Regions from separate parts of the Ruminococcus sp. AM26-12LB genome, predicted to be linked through region 2. Evidence: predicted binding sites of a transcription regulator. Region 2 holds the regulator's gene; each other region holds the start of a gene.

Evidence for each region. Region 2 encodes Rex, which represses fermentation and respiration genes when NADH is low (regulators of the CRP and FNR family bind a similar motif). Its sites were predicted from a motif close to ATTGTTAANNNNTTAACAAT; they were not measured.
Region 1: a site for Rex is predicted at 3,133-3,152, ahead of gap (type I glyceraldehyde-3-phosphate dehydrogenase). Genes of this name have one in related genera too.
Region 3: a site for Rex is predicted at 2,728-2,747, ahead of acsD (acetyl-CoA decarbonylase/synthase complex subunit delta). Genes of this name have one in related genera too.

The regions. Positions count from the first base shown of each region.
Region 1 is NZ_QUJX01000004.1:99,145-104,018, forward strand. Features, by position in the region: gene tpiA (triose-phosphate isomerase) at 1-642, opposite strand, end outside; gene DW694_RS03765 (phosphoglycerate kinase) at 687-1,883, opposite strand; gene gap (type I glyceraldehyde-3-phosphate dehydrogenase) at 2,070-3,089, opposite strand; gene DW694_RS03775 (histidinol-phosphatase HisJ family protein) at 3,395-4,213, shown strand; gene DW694_RS03780 (hypothetical protein) at 4,289-4,874, shown strand, end outside.
Region 2 is NZ_QUJX01000015.1:67,320-72,193, reverse strand. Features, by position in the region: gene DW694_RS12280 (ABC-F family ATP-binding cassette domain-containing protein) at 1-1,698, opposite strand, end outside; gene DW694_RS12275 (redox-sensing transcriptional repressor Rex) at 1,913-2,560, shown strand; gene DW694_RS12270 (NAD(P)H-hydrate dehydratase) at 2,622-4,139, shown strand; gene alr (alanine racemase) at 4,136-4,874, shown strand, end outside.
Region 3 is NZ_QUJX01000020.1:20,051-24,924, forward strand. Features, by position in the region: gene DW694_RS14330 (carbon monoxide dehydrogenase accessory protein CooC) at 1-525, shown strand, start outside; gene acsB (acetyl-CoA decarbonylase/synthase complex subunit alpha/beta) at 543-2,672, shown strand; gene acsD (acetyl-CoA decarbonylase/synthase complex subunit delta) at 2,846-3,787, shown strand; gene acsC (acetyl-CoA decarbonylase/synthase complex subunit gamma) at 3,809-4,874, shown strand, end outside.

The DNA of each region.
Region 1 (4,874 bases), on a different contig from region 2:
TACAGATCCGCCGTACTGGATACGGATCTCTGCTGCTGTAGCGTCATCATAGATCTCAGCGATGCATTTACGGATATCAGCGCAAACCTCCTGAGCCTGCTCTGTTGTAGCTGTCTTACCTGTTCCGATAGCCCAGATCGGCTCGTAAGCGATAACTGCTGTCTTAGCCTGATCAGCTGTAACACCCTGGAATCCAACCTTAACCTGCTGACGGATGAAGTCCATTGTCACGCCCTGCTCTCTCTGAGTAAGTGTCTCACCGCAGCACATGATCGGTGTGATACCATGCTCGAAAGCTTTAAGCATTTTTTTGTTAACGTCTTCGTTTGTCTCACCGAAGTATTCTCTTCTCTCGGAATGTCCAAGTACTACGTACTTAACGCCTGCGTCTACGAGCATAGCAGGAGCGATCTCGCCTGTATAAGCACCTTTCTCCTCGAAGTACATGTTCTCAGCACCAACCTGGATGTTTGTTCCTTTAGCTGCCTCAACAACAGGAATGATGTCGATAGCCGGTACGCAGAATACTACATCAACTTCGTCGTTAACAACAAGCGGTTTTAAAGTCTCAACCAGCTTTACAGCCTCGCTTGGTGTCATGTTCATTTTCCAGTTTCCAGCAATGATTTTCTTTCTTGCCATGGTTTTATCTCCTTTTTTGTGTTCTTGGAACACTTTATTTTTTATCAGTCTTTATCGTTAGCTGCTGCTACACCCGGAAGCTCTTTTCCCTCAAGGAACTCAAGAGAAGCACCGCCGCCTGTGGAGATGTGTGTCATCTTGTCGCCATATCCGAGGATATTTACAGCTGCTGCAGAATCACCGCCACCGATGATCGTTGTTGCATCTGTCTCAGCAAGAGCTTTGGCAACTGCTTCTGTACCATGAGCGAAGTTCGGCATCTCGAAGCATCCCATCGGTCCGTTCCATACAACAGTCTTGGCATCTTTTACAGCGTCTGCAAAAAGCTTCTCAGTCTCCGGTCCGATATCCATTCCTTCCCATCCGTCCGGAATCTCACCACGTTTTACAACCTGGATGTTGCAGTCGTTGGAGAAGTTATCACCGATTCTGTTATCTACAGGAAGAAGAAGCTTCACGCCCTTCTCCTCTGCTTTCTTCATCATGTCAAGAGCATACTGAAGGTAATCATCCTCGCAGAGGGATGTTCCGATATGTCCGCCCATAGCCTTGGAGAACGTATAGGACATACCACCACCGATGATCAGTGTATCTACCTTGTCAAGAAGGTTGTTGATTACAGAGATCTTGCTGGAAACCTTAGCACCGCCAAGAATTGCTACGAATGGTCTCTCCGGATTGTTTACAGCGTTTCCAAGGAAATCGATCTCTTTCTGCATCAGATATCCTACAACTGCTGTTTTTACATATTTGGTAACACCTACGTTAGAGCAGTGAGCTCTGTGAGCAGTTCCGAATGCATCATTTACAAATACATCACAGAGGGAAGCAAGATCTTCGCTGAACTTGTCTTCGTTCTTTGTCTCTTCTGCACGATAACGTGTGTTCTCAAGAAGAACTACATCGCCATCTTTCATCTCTGCTACAGCAGCTTTTGCGTTCGGTCCTACTACCTCAGGATCTGCTGCAAATTTTACTTCCTGGCCAAGAAGCTCAGAAAGACGAACTGCTACAGGTGCAAGAGAAAGCTCCGGTTTCGGCTCTCCCTTCGGTTTTCCAAGGTGGGAGCAAAGGATAACCTTTCCGCCGTCTGCGATCAGTTTCTTGATTGTAGGAAGAGCAGCTACAAGACGGTTCTCATCTGTGATCTTTCCATCCTGAAGCGGAACATTGAAGTCGCATCTTACAAGTACTTTCTGTCCTTTTACATTGATATCGTCAACACTTTTTTTGTTCAGCATCTCTATATCTCCTTAACTTTTATTTCTGCAAAAGCAGATGAATAAGGGCGAGCGGTATTGTTGTCCGCTCTGTTAACAGTCATTTCCTCAGACATTTTTTTGTTTGATCTTTTGGAAAAAAAGGGCCCGGTCCTCTTCAGACCGGACCCTTTCTGAGTCTATTCTTCTACACCCGTTCGCAGAAAATTAAGCGTTCAGAAGTTTTCCGAAGTGCTTGATTGTACGAACCATCTGGCTTGTGTAGGAGTTCTCGTTGTCATACCAGGAAACTACCTGAACCTCTGTTGTGCCATTCTCAAGTGGAAGTACCATTGTCTGAGTAGCATCGAAGAGGGAACCAAATCTCATACCAACGATATCGCTGGATACGATCTCATCCTCGTTGTATCCGAAGGACTCATTGGAAGCTGCTTTCATAGCTGCGTTGATCTGCTCTTTAGTAACGTTTCCTTCAACTACTGCTGTAAGGATTGTTGTAGAACCTGTTGGGGTAGGTACACGCTGTGCAGAACCGATAAGTTTGCCGTTAAGCTCTGGGATAACAAGTCCGATAGCTTTAGCAGCACCTGTGCTGTTCGGAACGATGTTAACTGCAGCTGCACGGGATCTTCTCAGATCGCCTTTTCTCTGCGGTCCGTCAAGTGTCATCTGATCGCCTGTGTAAGCGTGGATTGTGCACATGATACCGGATTTGATCGGTGCAAGATCGTTAAGAGCCTTAGCCATTGGTGCAAGGCAGTTTGTTGTACAGGAAGCTGCGGAGATGATCTTGTCCTCGTTTGTAAGACCCTGATGGTTTACGTTGTAAACGATTGTCTTAAGGTCGTTTCCAGCCGGAGCGGAAATAACTACGTGCTTAGCACCTGCATCGATATGAGCCTGAGCTTTGTCTTTGGATGTGTAGAAACCTGTGCACTCAAGAACTACGTCTACACCGATCTCTCCCCATGGAAGCTCTGCAGCGTTAGCCTTAGCATAGATTTTGATCTCTTTTCCGTCTACTGTGATGGAATCCTCGCCTGCTGTTACTTTATCAGCAAGAGCATATCTTCCCTGTGTAGAATCATATTTTAATAAGTGAGCAAGCATCTTAGGAGATGTAAGATCGTTGATTGCTACGATCTCAAATCCTTCTGCTCCAAACATCTGACGGAATGCAAGACGACCGATACGTCCAAAACCATTAATTGCAACTTTTACTGCCATGATAAATTCCTCCTATGAATTGAATGGTGATTTAAATCGTTCCTTTGTTAAAGAAACATCAACCTGTTTCATATTGTACCTAATTCCAAACAAAAATTCAAGAGCTATTTATAAAAAAGAACATTAAAATAAATATTAAGAAAATTTCTGAAAAATGTGCTATAATTCTCTGATAGAAAGTTCTGTCCTGCTGATTCCCAAAACGGATATCTATATTCCCGCTGGGAGTTTGACTTTCCCGGATTCATAACAGGCAGATACGATCATTGTCACAGAATATAAAGGCTTGAATATGGAGGTACAAAATGGACCAGAAAATTTTATGGGACTGCCATATGCACTCCTCTTTTTCCGCAGATTCCGATACACCGATGGAAGAAATGATCCAGACTGCCGCAGACCAGGGTCTCACGGGAATCTGTTTTACTGAACATTTTGATCCGGATTATCCCGATACTCCGGAAAATCTTGATTTTTCCCTGAACATCCCTGCATACCGCCAGAAACTTGAGAGTCTTGCGGATGCTTTTAAAGACCAGATTCAGGTTAACTTCGGGATCGAGCTTGGACTTCAGCCTCAGCTTGCAGAATCTTTTTCCGATCTTCTGAAAGAAGTTCCCTTTGATTTCGTTATTGGTTCCTCCCATGTGGTGCACGGATACGATCCTTATTATCCTTCTTATTTTGAGGGCCGTAAGGAATCCGCATGCTACATGGAATATTTTGAATCCATCCTGGAAAATATCGCTGCTTTTGACGAGATGGATGTATACGGACATATCGACTATGTAGTACGTTATGGTCCAAATCAGAACCGTCAGTATTCTTATGGAAGATATAAGGAGATCCTGGACGAGATCCTGCGGACATTGATCCGCAAAAATGTGGGAATCGAGCTGAACACAGGCGGTTATCACTACGGGCTTGGTGAACCGAATCCATGTGTCAATATTATCCGACGTTACCGTGAGCTTGGCGGTGAGATCATCACCATCGGTGCAGATGCCCATACTCCGGATAAAATCGGCTATGCTTTTGACAAGGCGGCTGATGTTCTCCGTGAATGTGGTTTTTCCTATTATGCTGTATTTAAAAACCTCCGTCCTGTTTTTCATAAGCTGTAGCTCTGTTTCTCTCTCCAGTGAGAGAGTTTACATTTTTATACCGAAAATATCATTTTATCTAAGGAGGAATTCTATATGTCAACAAAAAGACTCCAGAAAAAGAAAGCTGCCATGCAGGCAAAAAAAGAAAAGCAGCTGAAAAAAAATACCTCTGCTGCCGGCACCAGTTCCAGTGCTGCCAAATCTGTTGAAAATGCTAAAGCCGAAGTGAAAAAACTTGAAACCGTAAAGAAGGAAACGCTTAAAGTCGAAACCTCCAAAACTGAACCGATCAAAGTCGAGACTTCCAAGACCGAACCGATCAAGGTCGAGACTTCCAAGACCGAGCCGATCAAGGTCGAGACTTCCAAGACCGAGCCGATCAAGGTTGAGACTTCCAAGACCGAACCGATCAAGGTCGAGACTTCCAAGACTGAGCCGATCAAGGTTGAGACTTCCAAGACTGAGCCGATCAAAGTCGAGACTTCCAAGACCGAGCCGATCAAGGTCGAGACTTCCAAGACTGAGCCGGCGAAAGTTACTACTTCCAAGATTGAGCCTCTGAAAGTCGAAACTTCCAAGGAGGACACAGCTTACGATGCCCTCTACGAGAAACGTCTGAAACACTACTACAATGATCTGAAATGGCTCTACTGCGAACTGTTCCGCGATCATCCGGAAG
Region 2 (4,874 bases):
CATCTGCTGCCAGGAAAGCTTGTTCTCGGAAACCGTTTTTTCTTCGGCAGGTGCCTCCGGAGAAGTGCTTCCCGGTGCATAGGTACTGGTCAGCTCCTCCTTCTTTTCCAGATAGTAATCATAATCACCGATGTAATTTACCACTGCCTGGTTTGTCAGCTCCATGATCCTGGTCGCAGTCTGATTGATAAAGTAACGGTCATGGGATACATAAAGGACTGTACCAGTGTAGCTGACCAGTGCTTCCTCCAGGATCTCCTTGGAGGCAATATCCAGATGGTTGGTAGGCTCGTCAAGGATCAGGAAGTTGGCTTCGGAAAGCATCAGCTTTGCAAGGGAAACACGGCCTCTTTCTCCACCGGAAAGTGCGGAGATCTCCTTGAAAACATCATCTCCGGTAAAGAGAAATGCGGCAAGCATATTTCGGATCTCGGTCTCTGTGAGAGTCGGATAAGTATCGGAGATCTCCTGGAAAATCGTCTTGTCCATATGCAGAACATGATGTTCCTGGTCGTAATAACCGATCTGCACCTTGGAACCAAGGGAAAATTTGCCGGCATCTGCCTCAATAAGACCGTTGATGATCTTCAGCATGGTGGTCTTTCCGGTTCCGTTGTTTCCGATCAGTGCCACACGCTCGCCGCGTTTGATATCAAAGGAGATATCGGAGAACAGGGTCTGTCCCGGAAAGGCCTTGGAAAGCGCTTCCACGTGGAGCACATCGTTTCCGCTTAACACCCGTGGTTCCAGCGAGATACGCATCCGGTCCTGGAGCTCAAGAGGCTTTTCAATCCTCTGTACACGGTCCAGCATTTTTTCACGGCTTTCCGCACGCTTGATGGATTTTTCACGGTTAAAGGATTTCAGCTTGGCGATAACGGCTTCCTGATGCTTGATATCCCGCTGCTGATTTAAGTATGCCTTGTACTGTGCGTCACGAAGCTGAGCCTTCTTGAGAGCATAGGCAGAATAGTTGCCGCTGTATACGCGGGTCTGTCCGGCTTCAATCTCAATGACCTTGGTGACCACCTTATCCAGAAAATAACGGTCATGGGAGACGATAAAAACAGCTCCCGGATAATTCAGAAGATAAGTTTCCAGCCAGGAGATGCTTTCCATATCCAGGTGATTGGTTGGCTCATCCAGAAGCAGGATATCCGGCTTGGAAAGAAGCATCTTGCCCAGCGCCACGCGGGTTTTCTGACCGCCGGAAAGAGTTTCGATCTGCTTGTCATAATCTTCCTCTGTGAAGCCGAGACCCTTTAAGACACCGGTCAGCTCACTTTTGTAAGCGTATCCGTTCTCCAGCTCAAACTGATGGGTCAGGCGGGTATAGGTTTCCATCAGACGGTTCAGCTCATCACCGGTCACCGTGTTCATTTCCTGTTCCATATTGCGGATACGGCGTTCCATATCGATGATGTGCTGCTTTGTGGTAAGAAGCTCCTCGTAGATGGTATGATGTCCGTGGATATCCTGGTACTGGGCAAGATAGCCGATATTTTTATCCCGGGCAAGCACCACGGTACCGGAATCAGCAGAAAGCTCCTGCATGATGATCCGCAGCAGTGTGGTCTTTCCTGCACCGTTGCAGCCGATCAGAGCAGCCTTTTCACGGTCTTCAATGTGAAAGGATGCATCATTTAAAATTACTTTTTCGCCAAAGGCCTTGCATATATTCTGACATGATAAAATCATAAAAACTGTCCTCCTGTATAAAGAATCACCCCTGTTTATGCCTGAACAGGGAAAAATCCTCCACCTATTATAACGGAAACTGCCGGGATTTCAAAGAAAAAATCAATTATTAGAAAAATTATAAAGAAATTTGTACAGAATAGACAACTTTAATTGACAGGAAAATGTCAATTCGTTATAATTAACCTAGTGTAAGGTAAGGAGGAAAACTATCGTGGAGACAAAACAAATCTCGAAAGCGGTGATTAAGCGTCTGCCACGCTATTACCGCTACTTAGGAGAGCTGATGGAAGACAATGTAGAACGTATTTCTTCCAATGAGTTAAGTAAGAAGATGCATACCACAGCTTCTCAGATCCGTCAGGATCTTAATAATTTCGGCGGTTTTGGGCAGCAGGGGTATGGCTATAATGTACATTATCTTTATACAGAGATTGGTAAGATCCTGGGACTGGATACCGTTCATCCGATGATCATTCTGGGTGCTGGTAATCTGGGACAGGCACTTGCCAATTATGTGGATTTTGAGAAGCGTGGCTTCAGGCTGGTTGGTATCTTTGACGTAAATCCTGTGCTTGAGGGCATCGCAGTCCGTGGACTTGAGATCCAGATGCTCAGTGAGCTTCCGTTTTTCCTGAGAGAGAATAACGTGGAGATCGCGATTCTGACACTTCCCAAGAATAAAGCCAAGGAAATGGCAGATATCCTGGTGGAGAACGGGATCAAGGCAATCTGGAATTTTGCACATCTCGATCTTGAGACACCGGATGATGTGATCGTAGAGAACGTTCATCTTTCCGAGAGTCTGATGACACTGTCTTATAATCTCAGTAAATACAGGCAGGAACATGTGGATAAGTAAGAATTGTTAAGCTGCCGGAAACGGCAGCTTTCTCTATGACAGAGGGGAGGCAGAAGACAGAATGAAGAAGCTTGTTACCTGCAAAGAAATGAAGGATCTGGACTCCACAACGATCCGTGAGATCGGAGTTCCCTCCGAGGTTCTGATGGAGCGGGCGGCACTGAAGGTGGTAGAGGAAACAGAAAAGTATCTCCAGAAGGACGAAAGGATCCTGGTAGTCTGCGGAAGCGGAAACAATGGCGGTGACGGTATCGCTGTTGCCAGATTGTTCCATCTGAAGGGGATCCGGGTAGAGTTTTATATGGTCGGAAACAAAGATAAAATGACCAGAGAGACAGCTCTTCAGTATAAGATCGCTTCCGGTTATCGTGTCCCGGAGGTGAATAACCCGCAGTGGAGTGAATATACTACTATAGTAGATGCCGTGTTTGGGGTAGGCCTGACGCGTCCGATCGAGGGGCATTATGCTGATATCATCCATGAGATGAACAGTGCGAGGGCCAAAAAGATCGCAGTTGACATCCCGTCAGGAGTGAACGGAGATACTGGCCTGGAAATGGGAATTGCCTTCAGCGCCGATCTGACTGTCACATTTGCCTACCGGAAAAGAGGTCTTTGCTTTTATCCGGGAAGACTGTATGCAGGAAGGATCGTTACCGCCGATATCGGGATCTATGAGCAGGAAGCTGTGACTGCATCTGCCGCCTGTCTGGAAAATAAAGATCTGAAGCTGTTTCCGGAACGTGATCCCGGCGGAAACAAGGGTACCTTCGGAAAAGTGCTCTTTGTGACCGGAAGTGAGGGAATGTGCGGAGCCGCTTATTTAAGCGCCAGTGCAGCACTTCGTGCCGGTGCGGGAATGGTAAAGATCCAGACTGTGGAAGCCAACAGGATCCCACTGCAGATACTCCTTCCGGAGGCTATGGTCTGCAGCCGCTTTGATCAGGAATCCAATGAACAGCTTCTATCCTGGTGTGATGTGATCGTGATCGGACCGGGACTTGGAACATCAGTGGCTAGCCGTGAGAGAGAACAGTGGTTTCTCACGGCGGCTGCCCGGGAGAAAAAGCCGCTGATCCTGGATGCGGACGGCCTGAACCTTCTGGCTGCACATCCACAGTGGTATCAGTATCTGGGAGAGCATGTAGTCCTGACACCGCATATCGGAGAAATGAGCCGGCTCAGTGGCAGAACGATCCAGGAGATCCAGCATGAGATCGCAGATACTGCACTGAAATGTGCTGCGGAAACAGGCTCTGTGTGCGTATTGAAGGATGCATGTACGGTGATCGCAGATGAAAAAGGCCAGATGTATCTGAATCTTTCCGGTAATTCCGGAATGGCAACTGCAGGAAGCGGAGATGTGCTTTCCGGGATCCTGGCAGCAGTGTTATGTATGTATCTGAAAACGGAGGAACAGCCTCCCATGGTTTTAAAGGCCGCGTTAGGTGTTTATCTTCACGGACTTTGCGGTGATCTTGCAGCCGCTGAAAAAGGAAAGCGCAGTATGCTGGCAGGAGATATCATAGAATATCTGCCCAAGGCATTAGCTATAGGTGAAGAGGAGTCGGGATTATGAAAAAATACGAGAGAGTAAAAGCACTGGTATCACTGGATGCCATTGCCCACAATTTTGAGGAAATGCATAAAAATGTCAAAGAAGGGACAAAGATCATCGCTGTGATCAAGGCAGACGGTTATGGTCATGGTGCCAGAGCTATTGCCCGTCTGATCCAGGACTATGACTATATCTGGGGATTTGCAACAGCTACTGCAGAGGAGGCACTGGAGCTTCGGCATGCAGGGATCACCAAGCCTGTCCTGATTCTTGGCCTTGTATTTGAGGAATATTATGAAGAGCTTGCAGCCAATGATATCCGGATCACCATATCGGATCTTAATACAGCAGCAGAATATGCAAAAGCAGGTGCACGCATTGGAAAAAATGTACATATTCATCTGGCTCTGGATACGGGAATGACAAGGATCGGATATGCGGATATTCCGGAAAATGCGATAAAGATCGAAAAAATCTCAAAAATCCCGAATCTGGTGATCGAGGGAATGTTTACCCATTTTGCCAGGGCGGATGAGACCGACCGTTCTCCTGCACTGGTGCAGCTGGACCGTTATCTCCGTTTTGCAGAGCTTCTGGAAAAAAGAGGTGTTCATATTCCGGTACGTCACTGCTCCAACAGTGCAGGTATCATCCGTGTTCCGGAAGCAAATCTCAATGTCGTTCGTGCCGGTATCACCATTTACGGTATTTATCCGTCAGAGGAGGTAGAACGTGATATTGTGAAGCTGACACCTG
Region 3 (4,874 bases), on a different contig from region 2:
AAGGTAGACGATATTCCGGATACTTATGGAAAAACCTGTAATGGCGTAAAGCTGCTTGTCCTTGGAACTGTGGAAACAGGTGGAGGCGGATGCGTCTGTCCTGAACATGTGATGCTTAAAAGAGTGATCAATAACCTTGTGATCCACAGAGATGATGTGGTGATCATGGATATGGAGGCCGGCCTGGAACATCTGGGCCGGGGCACCACGGAGAGCATGGATGAATTTATTGTAGTGATCGAACCAGGGGCAAGAAGTGTACAGACATATAAGAATGTTAAACGTCTTGCAAAGGATCTGGGAGTTTCTCAGGTTAAGGTCGTGGCCAATAAGGTAAGAAATCCGGAGGATGAGGAATTTATCCGGAGTAAGATCCCGGCAGAGGATCTGCTTGGAATGATCCACTACAATACAGAAGTTATAGATGCTGATCGTCAGGGAAAATCTCCCTACGATTTCAGTGAAACTGTAACAGCTGAAATCAGAAAAATCAAAGACAAAATTGATCAGAATTCAATTCTGTAAAAATAGGAGGTATTACAGTGACTTTATTTGATAGAGTATTCGGCGGAAACGATGCTGTATATGGTTTAACAGAGGGTGCTATTGACGGCGCGATCGCTCAGTATGGCGAAGACAAAGCTGTCAGCTTCCCGAATACCGCTTACAGCCTTCCTTGCTACTATGCTGTAACAGGAACAAAAGTTACAACATTAAAAGAATTAAAAGAAGCTCTTGGCGTTGTAAAAACACTTATGACAAGAGAGAAAAGACTGAACGATGCATTCATGTCCGGTGTTGCTACAGCACTCTGCGCAGAGTTCATCGAGGTTCTGAAATATATCGACGGAGCAACTCCTTACGAAGAGCCATGCTATGGACATCTTGGTGATGCTGTTATCCGTGAGCTCGGTGTACCGCTTGTAACAGGCGATATCCCAGGTGTTGCTGTTATCCTTGGTGCTGCTCCTACTACAGAAGAGGGTGTTGCTCTTGTAAAGAGCTATCAGGCACAGGGTATCCTGGTAACACTTGTTGGCGGAATCATTGATCAGGTTGCAGAAGCCGGAATGAAGACAGGTGCCAACGTTCGTGTTATTCCTCTTGGAAAAGATGTTACATCTGTTGTTCATGTAGTTTCCGTTGCGATCCGTGCAGCTCTGATCTTCGGTAACGTAACACCTGGAGATGCAGGAACACTTATGAAATACACAATGGATCGTGTACCGGCATTTGTTAACGCATTCAAACCTCTGGATGATGTGATCGTAGCATGCGGTGCAGGCGCTATCGCACTTGGATTCCCGGTTGTTACAAATGAGACAGAGAATATCTTCCGTGTACCGAAGAGCCTTATCGTTCAGGAGGACGTAAGCAAATTTAACGCTACTTCTCTTGAGGCGCGTGATATTAAGATCAAGATCACAAATATCGATATTCCGGTTGCTTTTGCATCTGCATTCGAGGGTGAGATCATCCGTCGTAAAGATATGCAGGTTGAGTTCGATGGCTCCCGTGTAGACTGTGCAGAGCTTGTACAGACCTGCGATGCTTCTGAGATCGAGGATCACAAGATCACAGTAATCGGACCTGAAGTAGATGAGATGGAATTCGGCAGCAAGAACAGCATTGCATATGTTGTTAAAGTTGCAGGTAAGAATATGCAGTCTGACTTTGAGCCGGTTATCGAGCGTAAATTCCACAACTACATCAACTGTATCGAGGGTGTATACCATACAGGACAGCGTGATATGCAGCGTATCCGTATCAGCATTGACGCATTTAATGCAGGATTCAGAATCAAACATATCGGTGAAGTTCTTTATGCATCTGTTAAGAATGAGTTCGATGCAGTTGTTGATAAATGTGAGGTTGTTATCTATACAGATCCTGCTGAGTGTACAAGAATCCGTCATGAGGTTGCAATTCCGATCTTTGACAAACGTGATGAGCGTCTTGATACTCTGACAGATGAGTCTGTTGACGTATATTACAGCTGTATCCTTTGCCAGGCATTCGCACCAAGCCACGTATGTGTAGTAACACCTGAGAGACTTGGTCTTTGCGGTGCGGTTTCATGGCTGGATGCAAAAGCTACACATCAGCTTGACCCGGCTGGTCCTTGCCAGATCATCACAAAAGAGCGTCCGATCGATGAGAATCTTGGTTCTTATGAGGACGTTGATGAGGCAGTTCAGAAATTCTCCCAGGGTGCTCTGGAGCACGTTACACTGTACTCCATCATGCAGGATCCGATGACTTCCTGCGGATGCTTCGAGTGTATCTGTGGTATCGAGCCATTCTCCAACGGTGTTGTTATTGCTAACCGTGAGTATGCAGGCATGACACCACTTGGAATGACATTCCCTGAGATGGCATCCATGACAGGTGGTGGAGTTCAGACACCTGGATTCATGGGACATGGTAAACATTTCATTTCCTCCAAGAAGTTCATGAAGGCTGAGGGCGGTATCGAGCGTATCGTATGGATGCCGAAAGAGCTGAAAGAATTCGTAGCTGACAGACTTAATAAGACTGCAAAAGAGCTTTACGGAATCGATAACTTTACAGACATGATCGGTGATGAGACGATCGCAGAAGATCCGGAGACACTGGTTGCATTCCTTACAGAAAAAGGTCATCCGGCTCTCGGACTTGATCCGATGATGTAATTTATCCGGGAGAAAGGATGTGCGGACATCCTTTCTCCTGTAAACTGTTAAAAAGTTTGTTGATTTTTTAACAGAAATATAGTGCTGCATCTTGCCAATAACTGGTGCTATGTAGTATAATATAAAAAGCTCTGTAGTTTTTTAATTATTATTTTTAAGGAGGCTAACGAAAAATGCCGTTTAATCAGAAACCACAAAAGTTCAATGCAAAGATTAATGCTGTCACAATCGGAAGCGGAGATAAGACTGTGACAATTGGTGGGGATTGTACATTCCCATTTTATTCCTTTGACGCAGAGTCAGAGAACTGCCCGAAGATCGGTGTAGAGATCTCTGATATGGGTCTTGAGGGCGTATCTGAAGGTATCAAAGCTTACTATGAAGGCGCTACTACAATGGCTGACATTGCTAAGAAAGCTGCAGCTATGGAGGGTGCTGACTTTGTTGCACTTATTCTTGAGGGCGGCGACCCGAACGGTGTTAACAAATCTATCGATGAGCTGATTGCAGTTGTTAAAGAAGTTGCAGATGCAGTTGACTGTCCACTGGTTGTAGAGGGCTGCAAGAATGTTGAGAAGGATGCAGAGCTCCTTCCGAAGGTTGCAGAGGCTCTTCAGGGCAGAAATGCACTGATCCTTTCCGAGAAAGAGGAGAACTACAAAGCAATCGGTGCAGCAGCAGGTCTTGCTTACAATCAGATCGTAGGCGCTGAGTCTGCCGTTGATATCAACCTTGCTAAACAGCTTAACGTTGTTACTACACAGCTTGGTGTAGATGCTAAGAAGATCGTTATGAATATCGGTAGTGCAGCAGTTGGTTATGGATATGAGTACGTAGTATCTACTATGGACCGTATCAAAGGTGCCGCTTTAGGGCAGAATGATAACATGTTGCAGATGCCTATTATTACACCTGTATCCGCTGAGACATGGAATGTTAAAGAGGCAATGGCTTCTGAAGCAGACATGCCGGCATGGGGACCACAGGACGAGCGTGGAATCGACATGGAAGTTGAGACAGCAGCAGCTGATCTTGCAGCTGGTTCTGATGCAGTTATCTTAAGACATCCGGAATCTGTTAAGACAATTTCCAAGCTGATCAAAGCACTTGCGTAATAAATAGGAGGATAAAGAGCTATGGCACTGAATGGTATTCAGATCTTTAAATTAACACCAAAGAAAAACTGTAAGGAATGTGGATGCCCTACATGTATGGCTTTCTCTATGAAAGTTGCACAGGGCGCTATGAAAATTGAGCAGTGTCCTCATATGTCAGAGGATGCATTAGCATCTCTTTCTGAGGCAACTGCACCGCCAATGAAAACTATCAAGATCGGAACAGGCGATGGAGAGTTTACACTTGGTGGCGAGACTGTTCTTTTCAGACATGAGAAGACATTTGTAAGCAAAACAAGATATGCCGTATCACTTTGCACATGCATGAGTGATGAAGAAGTAGAAGCAAAACTTGCAGAGATCCCACACGTTGATTATGATCGTATCGGTGAGAGAATGCATGTAGAGCTTGTTTATGTAAACTGCGATGAGAATGCAGATGCTGCAAAATTTACAGCACTTGTAGAGAAGGCTAAAGGTCTTGGAAAAACACTGATCCTTGGCTGTACAGATCCTGAGATCGCAAAAGCTGCCCTTGAAGTATGTAAGGACAGCAAACCGGTTCTTAACGGAGCAAACGCTTCCAACTACGAGGCAATGAGCAAGGTTGCTACAGATGCAGGCGTAGTTCTCGGTGTATCCGGTAAGGACATCAATGAGTTATATGATACTACAGCAGCTATTGAGAAACTTGGCAACAAGAATCTCGTACTTGATACAACAGGAGCTGACATCAAAGAGACCTTTGCAAATACTGTACAGGTTCGTCGTGCAGCTCTTAAGAATCAGGACAGAACATTTGGTTATCCTTCTATCGTTAACCTTGTTAAACTTGCGAAGGGTGACAAACATTTACAGGCAGCACTTGCTTCCATGTTTACTATGAAATATGGTTCTATCATCGTTATGGAGCAGATGACATATGCAGAGGCACTTCCGCTGTTCGGACTTCGTCAGAATGTATTTACAGATCCTCAGAAGCCAATGAAGGTAGAGCCGGGTATTTATCCTCTGAACGGAGCAGACGAGAATTCTCTCGTTGTAACAACAGTAGACTTTGCTCTTACATATTTCGTAGTATCTGGCG